2 regions of the Azonexus sp. GW821-FHT04F04 genome follow, and region 1 is predicted to be linked to the other one. Evidence: predicted binding sites of a transcription regulator. Region 1 holds the regulator's gene; the other holds the start of a gene.

Region 1 (7,238 bases):
GGCAAAATCCTTGGCGCTATGGACGCGGGTCGCGGCAAACAGGCCGATGCCGATGGAAACCATCAGGTAGAGGACGACGAACCAGATCAGCATGATCGTACGGTCAACCGGGAAAAAGGTTCAAAACGCGAAAATTATACGGTCGTTGGGCGGTTTAGCAGCGTCAAAACGGGGCGTCGGAATGAAATTGAATGGCTGCTGCGGTCAACGGGTGAAACAGGCCCAAATCCATGGCGTGCAAGAGCAGTCGATCAGCCAGTGCCGTCGCTTCGCCACCATAGAGATCGTCACCGAGAATCGGATGGCCGAGCGAGGCCATATGGACGCGTAGCTGGTGCGAGCGGCCAGTCACCGGCTCGAGTTCGACGCGCGTCGTGTTGGCCTCCGGATCGCGACTGACGACGCGAAAACGGGTCAACGACGGCTTGCCGATCTCGAAATCGACCTTTTGTCGCGGCCGGTTCGGCCAGTCGCAGATCAACGGCAACTCAACCTCGCCGCTATCCTCCACCATTTGCCCGTGAACGATGGCGACATAACGTTTGTCGATCTGGCGTTCGCGGAAAAATCGCGAAAGTTGCCGGTGCATTTCCGCGCCACGCGCCAGAACGAGCAGGCCGGAGGTCGACATGTCGAGGCGATGGGCAATCAGTGCATCGGGATAACGGGCCTGGACGCGCGACGCCAGGCAATCGTCCATGCCCTCCCCGCGCCCCGGGACGGAGAGCAGCCCGGCCGGTTTGTCGACAACGATGATTTCGTTATCGACGTGGATGACGGTCAGACCGCTATCGGGTGGAGGAAAATAGGCCGTCAAAATGCTTTCACCCGGACACTGCAGCCGCTGTCCCTGAACGCCGTGCTCTCGCGAAACCAGCCGGTTCCAGGTGAAGTCTGCGCGCAGACCCGGTGGTCGGTCGTCTTGCTCGCCCACCAGTACCACGGCGCTGGTTTGGCGAAACTCTGCGGCGCATTGACGGCCAGCCAAATGCAGAGCAGCAGCTTGCCGAGCCTTGATTTGAATGCAGAATTTTCTTGCCAAGCGATCATGGTAAATGTACTGTATTTATACACAGTATTTAAGTAATGGCGGAGCGGGCTGGGAATATACCTCGTCTGCTCCGTGTAATCAGTGAAATTGACGGCTGCCGATGGCATATCCGGAACAATCAGCCTGTCGATCAAACGCAGCAATTTCTATTCCATCTTTGGCCCCTGTGCCATAATCCGCTCAAATTTCCGAGGTAACTCCATGGACGACAACAAGGCAAAGGCGCTCGCCGCAGCGCTGCAACAGATCGAAAAGCAATTCGGCAAAGGCTCCATCATGAAGATGGGCGACGCCGAAATCGACGAAGGCATTCAGGTCGTGTCTACCGGCTCGCTCGGTTTGGACATCGCGCTGGGCGTCGGTGGCCTGCCGCGCGGTCGCGTCGTTGAAATCTACGGTCCGGAATCTTCCGGCAAGACCACGCTCTGTCTGCAAGTCGTGGCCGAAATGCAGAAGCTCGGCGGTGTTGCTGCCTTCATCGACGCCGAACACGCGCTCGATCCGCAATACGCCCAGAAGCTTGGCGTCAATGTCGGCGACCTGCTGATCTCGCAGCCGGATACCGGCGAACAAGCCCTTGAAATTGCCGACATGCTGGTTCGCTCCGGTTCGGTTGACATCATCGTCATCGACTCGGTCGCCGCCCTCACCCCGCGCGCTGAAATCGAAGGCGAAATGGGCGACCAGATGGTCGGCCTGCACGCCCGCCTGATGAGCCAGGCCCTGCGCAAGCTGACTGCCAACATCAAGAAGACCAACACGCTGGTCATTTTCATCAACCAGATCCGCATGAAGATCGGCGTCATGTTCGGTTCGCCGGAAACGACGACCGGCGGCAACGCGCTCAAGTTCTACGCTTCGGTTCGCCTCGACATCCGCCGCATCGGCGCGATCAAGAAGGGCGACGAAGTCATCGGCAGCGAAACCAAGGTCAAGGTCGTCAAGAACAAGGTCGCTCCGCCCTTCCGCGAAGCCATCTTCGACATCCTCTACGGTGAAGGCATTTCCCGTCAGGGCGAAGTGGTCGAAATGGGCGTCTCCCACAAGCTGGTCGAAAAATCCGGCGCCTGGTACTCCTACAAGGGCGAAAAGATCGGCCAGGGCAAGGACAATTCCCGCGAATTCCTGAAGTCGCACCCGGAAATCGCCCAGGAAATCGAGGCGAAGATCCGCGAAGCGGCCAGCACCACCGTCATCAAGCCGACCAAGGCGGCTGCGGCGGATGCCTGACTTGCGCGTCCGCGCCCTGCAATTGCTGACCCGGCGTGACTACAGCCGGGCCGGCTTGCAGGCCAAGCTCGCTCCGCATGCCGAATCGGCGGAAGAGCTGTCGGCAGTGCTCGATACCTTGCAGGCCGAACGCCTGCTCTCCGATTGCCGCTACGCTACTCAACGGGTTGCAGTGCGGGGAAGACGTTACGGCGATGCGCGACTGCGCCAGGAGTTGCGCCAGCAAGGCGTCAGCGATGCCGACATCGCCAAGGCCCTGCCCGAAGCCGGTGATGAAACCGAACGCTGCCGGGTAATTTGGACCAAAAAGTTCGGTCGACCGCCGGAAACCGCCGAGGAGCGTGGCAAACAGATGCGTTTCCTGCAATATCGTGGCTTTTCCAACGACGCCATTCGGCGGGCCATGCAGGGAGTGGATGAATGAACATGCCGGCAGCCAAACTCTCGGCCCACAATCTCAAGAAGCGTTACAAGGCGCGGACAGTCGTCGAAGACGTCTCTTTCGAGGTCAAGTCCGGTGAAGTCGTCGGTCTGCTTGGTCCGAACGGTGCCGGCAAGACCACCTGTTTTTACATGATCGTCGGGCTGGTCGCGGCTGACGGCGGCGAAGTCTATATCGACGACAATCGCCTGACTCACCTGCCGATGCACAGCCGGGCGAGGCTTGGCCTGTCCTATCTGCCGCAGGAAGCCTCGGTTTTCCGCAAGCTCAATGTCGAGGAAAACATCCGTGCCATCCTCGAGCTGCTCAAATTGCCGCAAGCCGAGTTGAACGATCGCCTTGAGGGGTTGCTGGCCGAACTGCATATCAGCCACGTCCGCCACGTCAATGCCTCGGCACTGTCCGGTGGCGAGCGGCGTCGCGTTGAAATTGCCCGCGCCCTGGCGACCAATCCACGGTTTATCCTGCTTGACGAGCCGTTTGCCGGCGTCGATCCGATCGCCGTGCTCGAAATTCAGAAAATTATCCGCTTCCTCAAGGAGCGCGGAATCGGCGTCCTGATTACCGACCACAATGTCCGCGAGACGCTGGGTATTTGCGACCACGCGTACATTATCAACGCCGGAAACGTTCTGGCGGCTGGACGGCCGGACGAAATCGTTGATAATGAAAGCGTACGAAAGGTTTATCTCGGCGAGCACTTCAAGCTCTGACCGGAAGATAGAAACCGACCCCAACCAATGAAGCCGGCACTCCAGCTAAAACTCTCCCAACATCTGGCGCTGACTCCTCAGCTGCAGCAGTCAATCAAACTGCTGCAGTTGTCGACGATCGAAATGCAGCAGGAAATCGAGCGATATTTGCTCGAGAATCCGATGCTCGAGCGCGAGGACGAACAGGGCGGCGAGGCTTTTTCCGGCGCTCAGCAATTTGATTCTCCGCAGACCACCGAAGGCGAACGCGAACAAAGGGTCGAGCGCGAAGAGCGTGATGCACGTGACGACCGCGAGCAGGACGTACCTTCCGCTCCCTCTGATGTCGACGATGACCGCTGGGCCGCTGACGCCGGCACCTTTACCGGCGCCGGGCGGGATGAGGACGACGACAGCGATTCACAGGATACGCACGGCACGACGATCAGCCTGCGCGATCACCTCGGCTGGCAATTGGGCATGACCCAGGTTTCGGAGCGTGACCGCAGTCTGGTGCGCTTCCTGATTGAGGCGCTCGACGACGACGGCTATCTGTCGGCTACGCTGGAGGAGCTCTGGGAAACGCTGCCGCCGGAGTACGAAATTGAAATCGAAGAGCTCGAAATCGCGCTGCATCACATCCAGAATTTCGATCCGGTCGGGATTGGTGCCCGAAATTTGCAGGAATGTCTGGCCCTGCAACTAAAAGCCTTGCCGCGCGGCGATGAGGTCCGGGATCTGGCTTTGACTATCGTCCAGAAGCATCTGGAACTCCTGGCCGCCCGTGATTTCACCAAGATTCGCCGTCTGACTGGTTGCGACGACGAGTCGCTGAAGGCTGCACAGGCTGTGATTACCAGCCTCAACCCGCGGCCAGCCGCCCGTTTTTCCCAGATTGAAGCGCGCTATATCACGCCGGACGTGATTGTGAAGAAGCTCAAGGGAAAGTGGACGGCGTACATCAATCCTGACGCTTACCCACGCCTGCGTATCAACCGTCTTTATGCCGAAATTCTTGCCAAGCAGCGACGTGGTAACGGCAACCTGTCGACACAGCTGCAGGAGGCTCGCTGGCTGATCAAGAACGTACAGCAGCGTTTTGAGACAATTCATCGTGTTACGCAGGCCATTGTTGACCGTCAGCGTCAATTCTTTGAACACGGAGAAGTCGCCATGCGCCCGCTCGTTTTGCGCGAAATCGCTGACATTCTCGGTTTGCACGAGTCGACCGTATCGCGTGTCACCAGCCAGAAATACATGGCGACGCCGCGCGGCATCTTCGAACTCAAATACTTCTTCGGCAGTCATGTCTCCACCGATACCGGTGGTGCCTGTTCTGCTACGGCCATCCGGGCGCTGATCAAGCAATTGATCTCGGCCGAGGATGGCAAGAAGCCCTTGTCGGATAGTCAATTATCCGAAATACTAGGCCAGCAGGGAATCGTAGTTGCCCGACGGACGGTTGCAAAATACCGCGAGTCGCTCAACATCCCACCGGTCAATTTACGCAAGACCCTGTAGAGAGAGGAGAATAAAGTGAATCTGCAGATTAGTGGTCACCACATTGAAGTTACCCCGGCACTTCGCGAATACGTCGAGAACAAGCTGGATCCCGTGATCCGCCATTTCGACAAGGTAACCGGCGTCAGCGTCGTGTTGTCGGTTGAGAAACTCAAGCAGAAAGGTGAAGTCACGCTTCACGTGCCTGGCAAGGACATCCACGTTGAAGAGTCCGGTGACGATCTCTACGCCGCTATCGATGCCTTGTTCGACAAGCTGGACCGTCAGGTTCAGAAGTACAAGCAAAAAGTCCAGGACCACCATCGCGGTGACAAGCCGGGGCTGCACTCCGTCGCTGAATAAGCGTTGAACGGGCCGCACCGTAACAGGCTGCGGCCTTTGTTTTTCCAACCTTCCCTATGAACCCCCTAACCAACCTTCTATCAACCGATCAGGTTCTGCTCGATCTTGAGGCCAGCAGCAAGAAGCGGGTCTTCGAACAGGCAGGCATGCTTTTCGAAAATCGCCTTGGTCTTGCCCGATCGATCATTTTCGATAGCTTGTTCGCCCGCGAAAAGCTCGGTTCCACCGGCTTGGGTCAGGGTGTAGCAATTCCCCATGGTCGAATCAAGGGGCTGAAACAAGCCGTTGGCGCCTTTCTGCGTCTGGCAACACCGGTTCCTTTTGATTCGCCGGACGGGCGACCCGTCGATCTGCTCTTCGTGCTATTGGTTCCCGAGCAAGCGACCGAGCAGCACCTGCAGATACTTTCCGAGTTGGCCCAGAACTTTTCCGATCGGGCATTCCGCGAAAAATTGCACGCCGCGGCTGATCCAGCCGCCGTAGTCGCCCTTTTTCAGGGCTGAGTTTAGTTCGTGCGTCACGTAAGTCTGGTTCAGCTTTACGAGGACAACCGCGAAAAGTTGCTGTTGAGCTGGAATATCGTCCCCCATGCTGACCGCCGCATCGAGATCAAGGGCTCCAATAATTACGGTGCCGATCTGGTTGGCCACATCAATATTATTCATCCGGAGCGTCTGCAGGTCCTTGGTCTGGCGGAATATGAGTGGGCCATGCGCATTGGCGAGCGTCGCTTCGCACAGATGCTCAGTGATCTGCTCGGGGCCCAACCGCCAGCCGTCATCGTCGCGGATGGCCTGACGCCACCACCATTGGTGGTCGAGACCTGCACCCAATTGACGACACCGCTGATTTTTTCACCCAAGCCGTGTTCGGCAATCATCGATCTGCTGCGCATTTACCTGTCAGCACGCCTGGCCGATACGGTCAGCCTCCACGGCGTCTTCATGGATGTTCTCGGGATGGGCGTCCTGATTACCGGCGACTCCGGAGTAGGCAAGTCTGAGTTGGCTCTGGAGCTTATTTCGCGGGGCCATGGGCTGGTTGCCGATGATGTTGTCGAAATGGCCCGAATAGCGCCGACCACTATTGAAGGCCGCTGCCCCGGAATGCTGCGCGATTTTCTTGAGGTGCGCGGGCTTGGCTTGCTCAATATCCGGACAATCTTTGGCGAAACGGCTTCGCGCCGGAAAATGAAACTCAAGCTGATCGTTCACCTGCAAAGAACGTCGACGGCAGCCGATGCGCCACGTTTACCGCTCGATGCCCAAACCCATGAAGTGCTCGGCGTTCCGATTCGCAAGGTTGTCATTCCCGTGGCAGCTGGCCGCAATCTGGCAGTCTTGCTCGAAGCGGCAGTGCGCAACACGATTCTTCAGTTGCGGGGGATCGACAGCATGCAGGATTTCATGGATCGCCAGCAACGTACGATGCTTGACGATGACGCATGAATGGCCGATAGTACATCGGCGTTTCAAACCTTATAGAGGGGACTCCCAATGAAGAAATTGATTGCTCTGTTGATTGTCGCATTTGCTGCTACCACTGCTTTTGCCGCTGATGATTGTGCTGCCCAGGCCGCCGAGAAAAAGCTGGCTGGTGCCGCGAAAAACAGCTTCATGAAGAAGTGCACCCGAGACGCCGGTGCTGCTCCGGAAAACGAAGCTTGTGCCACCGCCGCCAAGGAAAAGAAACTGGCTGGTGCCGCCAAGAACAGCTTTATGAAGAAGTGCGCGGCCGACGCTGCAGCCAAGTAATCAACCCGTACGGGGAATAGTCGGCCATCTGCGGATGGCCGATTTTTTTACAAGTGCTCGAATTCGGCAATATCGGCCAGCGGATCGCTACCGGAATTGCCAAAACTGATCTGGCCACGACTTTCGAGTTGAATTTCATGGCGCCGGACCATAACTTCCTGACGCCCTGACAGAGTGACGAAGCAGCCATTTGTGCTGGTATCGAT
Region 2 (7,238 bases), on a different contig from region 1:
GATGGTTTTCTCTGCCGTAATGTTCTGGGCACCGGAAGGTGGTGGTTACTTCCTGGAAACGCCGAACTTCTACCCGGCTGACCCCTTGAAGACACCGCCGCACATCGCTCCGGTCTGGTACTTCACGCCGTTCTACTCGATCCTGCGTGCGGTTACCTATCCGCTGTTCGGTCTCGATGCCAAGTTCTGGGGTGTGGTTGCCATGGGCGCTTCGGTGGTGATCTTCGCTTTCCTGCCTTGGCTCGATCGTAGCCCGGTCAAGTCGATCCGTTACCGTGGTCCGATCTACAAGACCTTGCTGACCATCTTTGTCATCTGCTTCTTCGTTCTTGGCTATCTGGGTACTCTGTCCCCGTCGCCGATGGGCGAACTGGTATCGCAGGTCTGTTCGGTGTTCTACTTCGGTTTCTTCCTCGCTATGCCGTGGTGGTCGCGGATGGACAAGTTCAAGCCGGTCCCCGACCGTGTGACGTTCAAGTGAGAGGATGACAAAAATGAAAAAATTCCTTATCGCCTTGCTCTTCGCGCCGATCATGGCGTTTGCCAGCGGTAACACCGCCCATATCGACAAGTGGCCTGGTTCGGTCAGCGACAAAGCAGCGTTGCAGAATGGTGCCAAGCTGTTCGTCAATTACTGCATGAACTGTCACGGTGCTTCCTACATGCGCTACAAGAACTTGCTGGATCTCGGTCTGACCGAGCAGCAGGTCAAGGAAAACCTGATGTTCACGTCCGACAAGATCGGTGAACTGATGCGTGTTGCCGCCCGTTCCGACGAGCAGAAACAGTGGTTCGGTGCTACACCCCCGGATCTGACCATCATTGCCCGGGCCCGTGGCGAAGCCGGCAATGCCGGTGCCGGTGCGGACTGGCTCTACACCTATCTGCGTTCCTTCTATCGTGATGCCAACCGTCCGACAGGCTGGAACAACACGGTGTTCGAGAATGTCGGCATGCCGCATGTTCTGTACGGCCTGCAAGGCCAGCAAGTGATGAATCACGAAACGCACAAGCTGGAATTGGCAGTACCGGGCTCGATGGCACCGGCTGAATTCGACAAGTCGGTTTCCGATCTGGTCGGTTTCATGGTCTGGATGGGCGAACCGCAGCAAGAATATCGCCGCACTCTGGGCTGGTTCGTTCTGGCCTTCCTGGCAGTTCTCTTTGTTGTCGCCTACGCGCTCAAGAAGGAATACTGGAAAGACATTCACTGATCCTTCCTGGATCAGCTAACGGCATCGCGGGTTTGGCTCTGGCCGGCCCCCGATGCCGAATCTCATTTTGAGGGTTACCACAAATGATGAACCTCTACTCGGGCACCACCTGCCCCTTTAGTCACCGTTGCCGGATTGTCCTGTTCGAAAAGGGCATGGATTTTCAGGTTATCGACGTCGACATGTTCAACAAGCCGGAAGAAATGGCGGCGATCAACCCGCACAATCGTGTGCCGGTTCTGGTCGAACGTGATCTGGTCCTGTTTGAGCCGAATATCATCAACGAATACATCGACGAGCGTTTTCCGCATCCGCAACTGATGCCGGCCGACCCGATCATGCGTGCCCGTGCCCGCCAGCTGCTGGTCGGCATGGAGCGGGAAATCTTTTCGTTCATGGAAGTGATTGAGAAGAACGGCAAGACGGCCGACAAGGCTCGTCAGGAAATCAAGGCTCGTCTGACTGAAATCGTGCCGATCTTCAACAAGCAGAAATTCATGCTGGGCGATGAGTTCTCCATGCTTGACGTGGCCATTGCCCCGCTGCTCTGGCGTCTCGACCATTACGGCATCGACCTTGGCAAGGCGGCTGCACCGCTCATGAAGTACGCCGAGCGCATTTTCAGTCGTCAGGGTTTCATCGATGCGCTGACTCCGTCCGAAAAGGCAATGCGCAAGTAAGGCATGGAACTTCCGTCCACCAAGCCTTACCTCCTGCGCGCCATCTGGGAATGGTGCTGTGACAATGGTTTCACACCGTATATCGCGGTTGAGGTCGATGAGCGCACCCGCGTCCCGCGCGAGTTTGTTCGCGACGGCCAGATTGTGCTGAATCTGGGGCCGGATGCGACCAAAAAATTGCTGATCGGAAACGATTTCATCGATTTTCAGGCCCGTTTTGGTGGTGTTGCCCGTGACCTGTCTGTGCCGGTCGAGCGTGTTTCGGCAATCTATGCACGCGAAAACGGTGCAGGAATGGCATTTGAGGTGGATGGCGCCGAGGATGAAGGGACAGCCGAATTCATCGATGCCGGCGAGTCTGCGGTGGAGCCCGAAGAGCCGCCGCCCGAGCCGCCACGCCCAGAAGCAGGGCGTCCATGGCTGCAACGCATCAAATAGGGACGCAAGCTGCGGTTGACGCACTAAAAAGGGGAAATTCCACAAAGGGATTTCCCCTTTTGTCATGCAAGTCCATGATTTTTCAACTTGGCATAGCTGTTGCTCAAGCCAAGCCGGAAGGAAAATCATGCGAACTGAAGTCAAGTCTACCTGTTGCTACTGCGGAGTTGGTTGTGGCGTACTCATTGAAACCGAGAATGGTGCTATCACCGGACTGAGGGGCGATCCCGCGCACCCGGCCAATCGCGGCCGTTTGTGTACGAAAGGTGCGACGCTGAATCAGACAGTCAATCCGACCTATCGCCTGCAGTTCCCCGAAAAGCGTGCAAACCGCGGCGGGGCGGGCCAACGCCTTGGCTGGGAGGGCGCGCTGGACGAAGCCGCCGAGCGTTTCGCTGCCACCATTAAGCAATATGGCCCGGATTCGGTTGCCTTCTACATATCCGGCCAGTTGCTGACCGAGGATTATTACGTTTTCAACAAGCTGGCCAAGGGGCTGATCGGCACCAACAATGTCGATACCAATTCACGCCTCTGCATGTCCTCGGCCGTTGCCGGCTACAAGCAGACGCTGGGCGCCGATGCGCCGCCGTGCAGCTATGCCGACATCCTGCAGGCCAAGGTGATTTTCATCAGCGGTGCCAATCCGGCCATCGCGCACCCGATTGTGTTTCGCTACATCGAAGATGCGAAGGCGGCCAATCCTGACCTCAAGGTTATCGTCGCCGATCCCCGCCGCACGGAAAGCGCGGAGATTGCCGACCTGCATTTGTCGATCAAACCGGGCAGCGACATCGCGCTGTTCAACGGCATGCTGCATGTGCTCATCGCTGAGGGCATGGTTGATCACGGCTATGTCGAAGCCCACACCAACGGTTTCGAGGCGCTCGCCGACATCGTCAAAAATTACTCGCCAGACAAGGTTGCCGATCTCTGTGGCGTACCAGCCGAGGCCATCGTTCAGGCGGCGCGCTGGTTCGGCGCCAGCGACGCCTCGCTGTCGCTCTATTGTCAGGGACTCAACCAGTCGTCCCACGGCACCCACAACAACGCTGGCATCATTCACCTGCACCTTGCGACGGGCCAGATCGGCAAGCCGGGGGCCGGTCCGTTCTCGCTGACCGGCCAGCCGAATGCCATGGGCGGACGCGAAGTTGGCGGCTTGGCCAATTTGCTGTCGGCCCACCGTGACCTGGCCAACCCCGAGCATCGGGCTGAGGTTGCTCGCTTGTGGGGCGTTCCTGAGGTGCCGGCAAAACCTGGAAAGTCTGCGGTCGACCTGTTCAAAGCACTCAAAACCGGCGAAATCAAGGCCGTCTGGATCGCCTGCACCAATCCGGCCCAGTCGTTGCCGAATCAGGCGGCCGTCCGTGAAGCCTTGCTCGCCGCCGAATACGTCGTGTTGCAGGAAACCTATGGCAATACCGACACCGCCGATTACGCCGATTTGCTGCTACCGGCCAGTGGCTGGGGCGAAAAGCATGGCACGGTAACTAATTCCGAACGCTGCATCACGCGCCTCCAGCCAGCCATTCAGGCACCTGGCGAGGCACGTCACGACTGGGAAATCGTCGTCGATTTCGCCCGCCGACTGGGTGAAAAGCTGGGGCGTACCGACGCCGGGCGCTTGTTCCCCTACGCCAACCCCGAAGATATCTTCAACGAGCACCGGGAAAGTACGCGCGGGCGCGATCTCGACATCACTGGCTTGTCCTATGCCGTGCTCGAAGCGCAGGGGCCGCAGCAATGGCCGTATCCGGAAGGTGCCAGTATTGGCAAGGTCCGCCTCTACGAGGATGGACGTTTTCCGACAGCCGATGGCAAGGCGCGCTTTGTCGCCATCGAACATCAGCCAACGGCCGAACTGACGACGCCCGAGCGGCCGATCAGCCTGCTTTCCGGTCGCATGCGCGATCAATGGCACGGTATGAGCCGCACCGGCACCGTGCCGCGCCTGTTCAATCTTGAAGACGAACCGCTGCTCGCCATGCATCCTTGCGACATGCGGCATCGTGGGCTGGAGTCGGGCGATTTGGCCAAAGTGAACAATGGCCGCGGCGAGATGGTCGTCCGTATAGCCGAGCGTCCCGGGCTGGCCAAAGGCCGGGCGTGGATGCCGATGCATTGGGGCAGCCAGTTCATGAATACGCCGGGTACCAATGCGCTGAGCTCGGATGCCATCGACCCCTATTCGTTACAGCCCGAGCTGAAGCATGCCGCTGTCCAGATCATCAAGGCCGAGTTGTCCTACCCGCTGGCTGTAGTTCGTCGCTGCACCAGCCAATCGGAGGCGCTGGAACTACTTCAGCGGGCCCGCGCTGTTCTGGCGGATTATCCGTATGCCAACGTCGGCCTGTATGGCCGGACCACGCCGCTGGTCGTCTTCCGCGCCGCCTGTGCCGGGCCGGCGGCGGATGCCGAGATCTTTGCGCTGGATCGCCTCTTCGGGCTGGATGGCGAGGAGGGGGCCATTCTCTATGCTGACCCGACGCGCCGGATCAGCAAGAAGGCCATTGCCCAGCAAGGCCGCCTGCTTGGCGTCCGGCTGGCCGGCGAGACGCTGGCCCTGGCGTGGTTGCGGCAGGCGATGGCCGAGGATGAACTCGATGTCAGCCTGATCCGCTTCGCTCTGGCGCCGTCGGCCAAGCCGCCGGTGAGCATGGTGGCACGCAACATCGTCTGCAAATGCGCTGATGTCAGCGATGTGCAGATTCACCAGGAACTGGAGAAAGGGGCTGATCTGCCGCAACTCCAGAAGAGCTTGAAATGCGGAACGTTCTGCGGTTCATGTGTGCCGGATATCAAGCGCATGGTGGCAGAGCATCCCCCCAGAATCGCAGCTGCGGCTTGACCGCAACCGGAGGAGACAGTGAGCTACGGACAATTCATCAAGGAGATCGGACGCGGCGCCCAGGGCGCGCGTGATCTGCCGCGCGACGATGCGCAGCAGATTTACGCGGCAATGCTCGACGGCGGCGTGCCGGATCTCGAAATGGGTGCAATCATCCTTGGCCTGCGCGTCAAGGGCGAATCGCTCGACGAAATGCTCGGCTTCATGGACGCCACAGCCGAGCGCACGCACCGTCTCGACATGCCGCACGGCCGCGTTCGGCCGGTTGCCCTGCCGACCTACAACGGGGGCCGCAAGGAAGCCAACCTGACGCCACTGCTCGCCTTGCTGCTCCAGCGCTTTGGCGTGCCGGTCGTGGTCCATGGCCTGTTGGAGGGTTTTGGCCGGGTAACCACGGCGCACATTTTTCGCGAGCTGGGCATCATGCCCGTCGCCTCGACGACGCAGGCGCAGATCGCCCTCGAAGAGAAAGGGCTGGCCTTCCTGCCGCTCAACGCGCTGTGCCCGGGCATCCACAACCTGCTCGGCCTGCGCAGCCGCCTTGGCGTGCGCAACAGCGCGCACAGTCTGGTCAAACTGATCAACCCCTTCCACGGCGATGCTGTCCTCGTCGCGCCAGCGACCCATCCAGAATTTATCGATCTGATGCGCGACATCCTGCTCGCCCGTGGCGACCGTGCGTTGCTCCTGCGCGGCACCGAGGGTGAGCCCTTTGCCAATCCGAAGCGCCGGCCGCGCCTTGAGTTCATCCACGACGGCGGCGTTGACACCCTGTTCGAGGCCGAGCACGAGAGCCTGCGCGCCTTGCCAAATCTGCCGGAGGCCAACGATGCGGTGAGCACGGCAAAATGGATTCGACGCATTCTCGACAAGCAGGCCCCGCTGCCCAAACCGCTCGCCAACCAACTGGCCTGCCTGCTCTACGCCAGCGGTTATGCCGAGGATTTCAACCAGGCCAAGGCTATCGTCGCCGTTGAAGCAACCGGCCTGATCATCGGCGGCAACTGAGCGGCGCCAACAAAATGCTTCTGGCGTCGTTGAACCGCCTCGCCAGAACCGCTTCGCTGCATTTTGTGAGCGCCTCCAATTTGATTCTGCACCGCTCTGGAGCCGCTTGCCCCGCCTTGGTGCGCGATTGCCACGGTCAACCCGAAAAAACGCCTAAAAATCAAACATCTGATCAGCTGGCACGCTGATTGCAATAACCCTGCAGGTACAGCGAATCAACCGCCAACGTCGGCGGTTCGATGGCAACGACGTCATGCGCTGAAGTAAATTTTGCACCCTCGGGTGCGCGCAACGTTGGAGTCAACCATGAGCACAACCGCTGTCAAACCTCGTCTCGTCCTGATCGGCAACGGCATGGCCGGTGTCCGCACCATCGAAGAACTGCTGAAGATCGCCCCGGATCATTACGACATCACCATCTTCGGCGCCGAGCCGCACCCGAACTACAACCGCATCCTGCTTTCTCCGGTCCTCGCCGGTGAAATGACCATTTCCGAGATCGTTCTCAACGAACTCGACTGGTACAAGGAAAAGGGCATCACGCTGCACACCGGCAAGCAGATCAAGACCATCGACCGCGTCAAGCGCAAGGTCATCGCCGAAGATGGCACCGAAGAAAGCTACGACCGCCTGCTCATCGCCACCGGCTCGACGCCCTTCATGCTGCCCATTCCCGGCAATGACCTGCCCGGCGTCATCGGTTATCGCGACATCAAGGATACCGATGAGATGATCGAAACCGCCCGCCTGCACAAGCATGCGGTGGTCATCGGCGGCGGCCTGCTCGGCCTGGAAGCCGCCAATGGCCTCAAGCTGCGCGGCATGGATGTGACGGTCGTGCATCTCGGGCCGTGGCTGCTCGAGCGTCAGCTCGACGAAGTCGCCGCCAAAATGCTGCAGAAGTCGCTTGAAGACAAGGGGCTCAAGTTCCTGCTCCAGAAGCAGACGGAAATGCTCGTCCAGGGCGAGTCCGGTCGCGTCGCCGCCGTGCGTTTCAAGGACGGCATGACCATCCCGGCTGACCTCGTTGTCATGGCCGCCGGCATC

The links. The regulator sigma-54, encoded in region 1, starts transcription at its own class of promoters, with help from an activator protein. The targets are predictions, from matches to a motif close to TGGCACGCTTNCTGCTNA.
Region 2: AC07TV_RS12725 (nitrate reductase) is a predicted target of sigma-54. The motif match lies at 2,421-2,438, and genes of this name have one in related genera.

What each region holds. Positions count from the first base shown of each region.
Region 1 is NZ_JBWKSX010000001.1:157,442-164,679, forward strand. Features, by position in the region: gene AC07TV_RS00735 (high affinity choline transporter 1) at 1-93, opposite strand, end outside; gene AC07TV_RS00740 (pseudouridine synthase) at 164-820, opposite strand; gene AC07TV_RS00745 (hypothetical protein) at 814-1,194, opposite strand; gene recA (recombinase RecA) at 1,253-2,281, shown strand; gene recX (recombination regulator RecX) at 2,274-2,705, shown strand; gene lptB (LPS export ABC transporter ATP-binding protein) at 2,702-3,436, shown strand; gene AC07TV_RS00765 (RNA polymerase factor sigma-54) at 3,464-4,936, shown strand; gene hpf (ribosome hibernation-promoting factor, HPF/YfiA family) at 4,952-5,278, shown strand; gene ptsN (PTS IIA-like nitrogen regulatory protein PtsN) at 5,335-5,781, shown strand; gene hprK (HPr(Ser) kinase/phosphatase) at 5,791-6,726, shown strand; gene AC07TV_RS00785 (hypothetical protein) at 6,775-7,032, shown strand; gene AC07TV_RS00790 (FHA domain-containing protein) at 7,080-7,238, opposite strand, start outside.
Region 2 is NZ_JBWKSX010000005.1:282,203-289,440, reverse strand. Features, by position in the region: gene AC07TV_RS12745 (cytochrome b) at 1-481, shown strand, start outside; gene AC07TV_RS12740 (cytochrome c1) at 495-1,214, shown strand; gene AC07TV_RS12735 (glutathione S-transferase N-terminal domain-containing protein) at 1,298-1,894, shown strand; gene AC07TV_RS12730 (ClpXP protease specificity-enhancing factor) at 1,898-2,332, shown strand; gene AC07TV_RS12725 (nitrate reductase) at 2,460-5,183, shown strand; gene ybiB (DNA-binding protein YbiB) at 5,202-6,191, shown strand; gene nirB (nitrite reductase large subunit NirB) at 6,498-7,238, shown strand, end outside.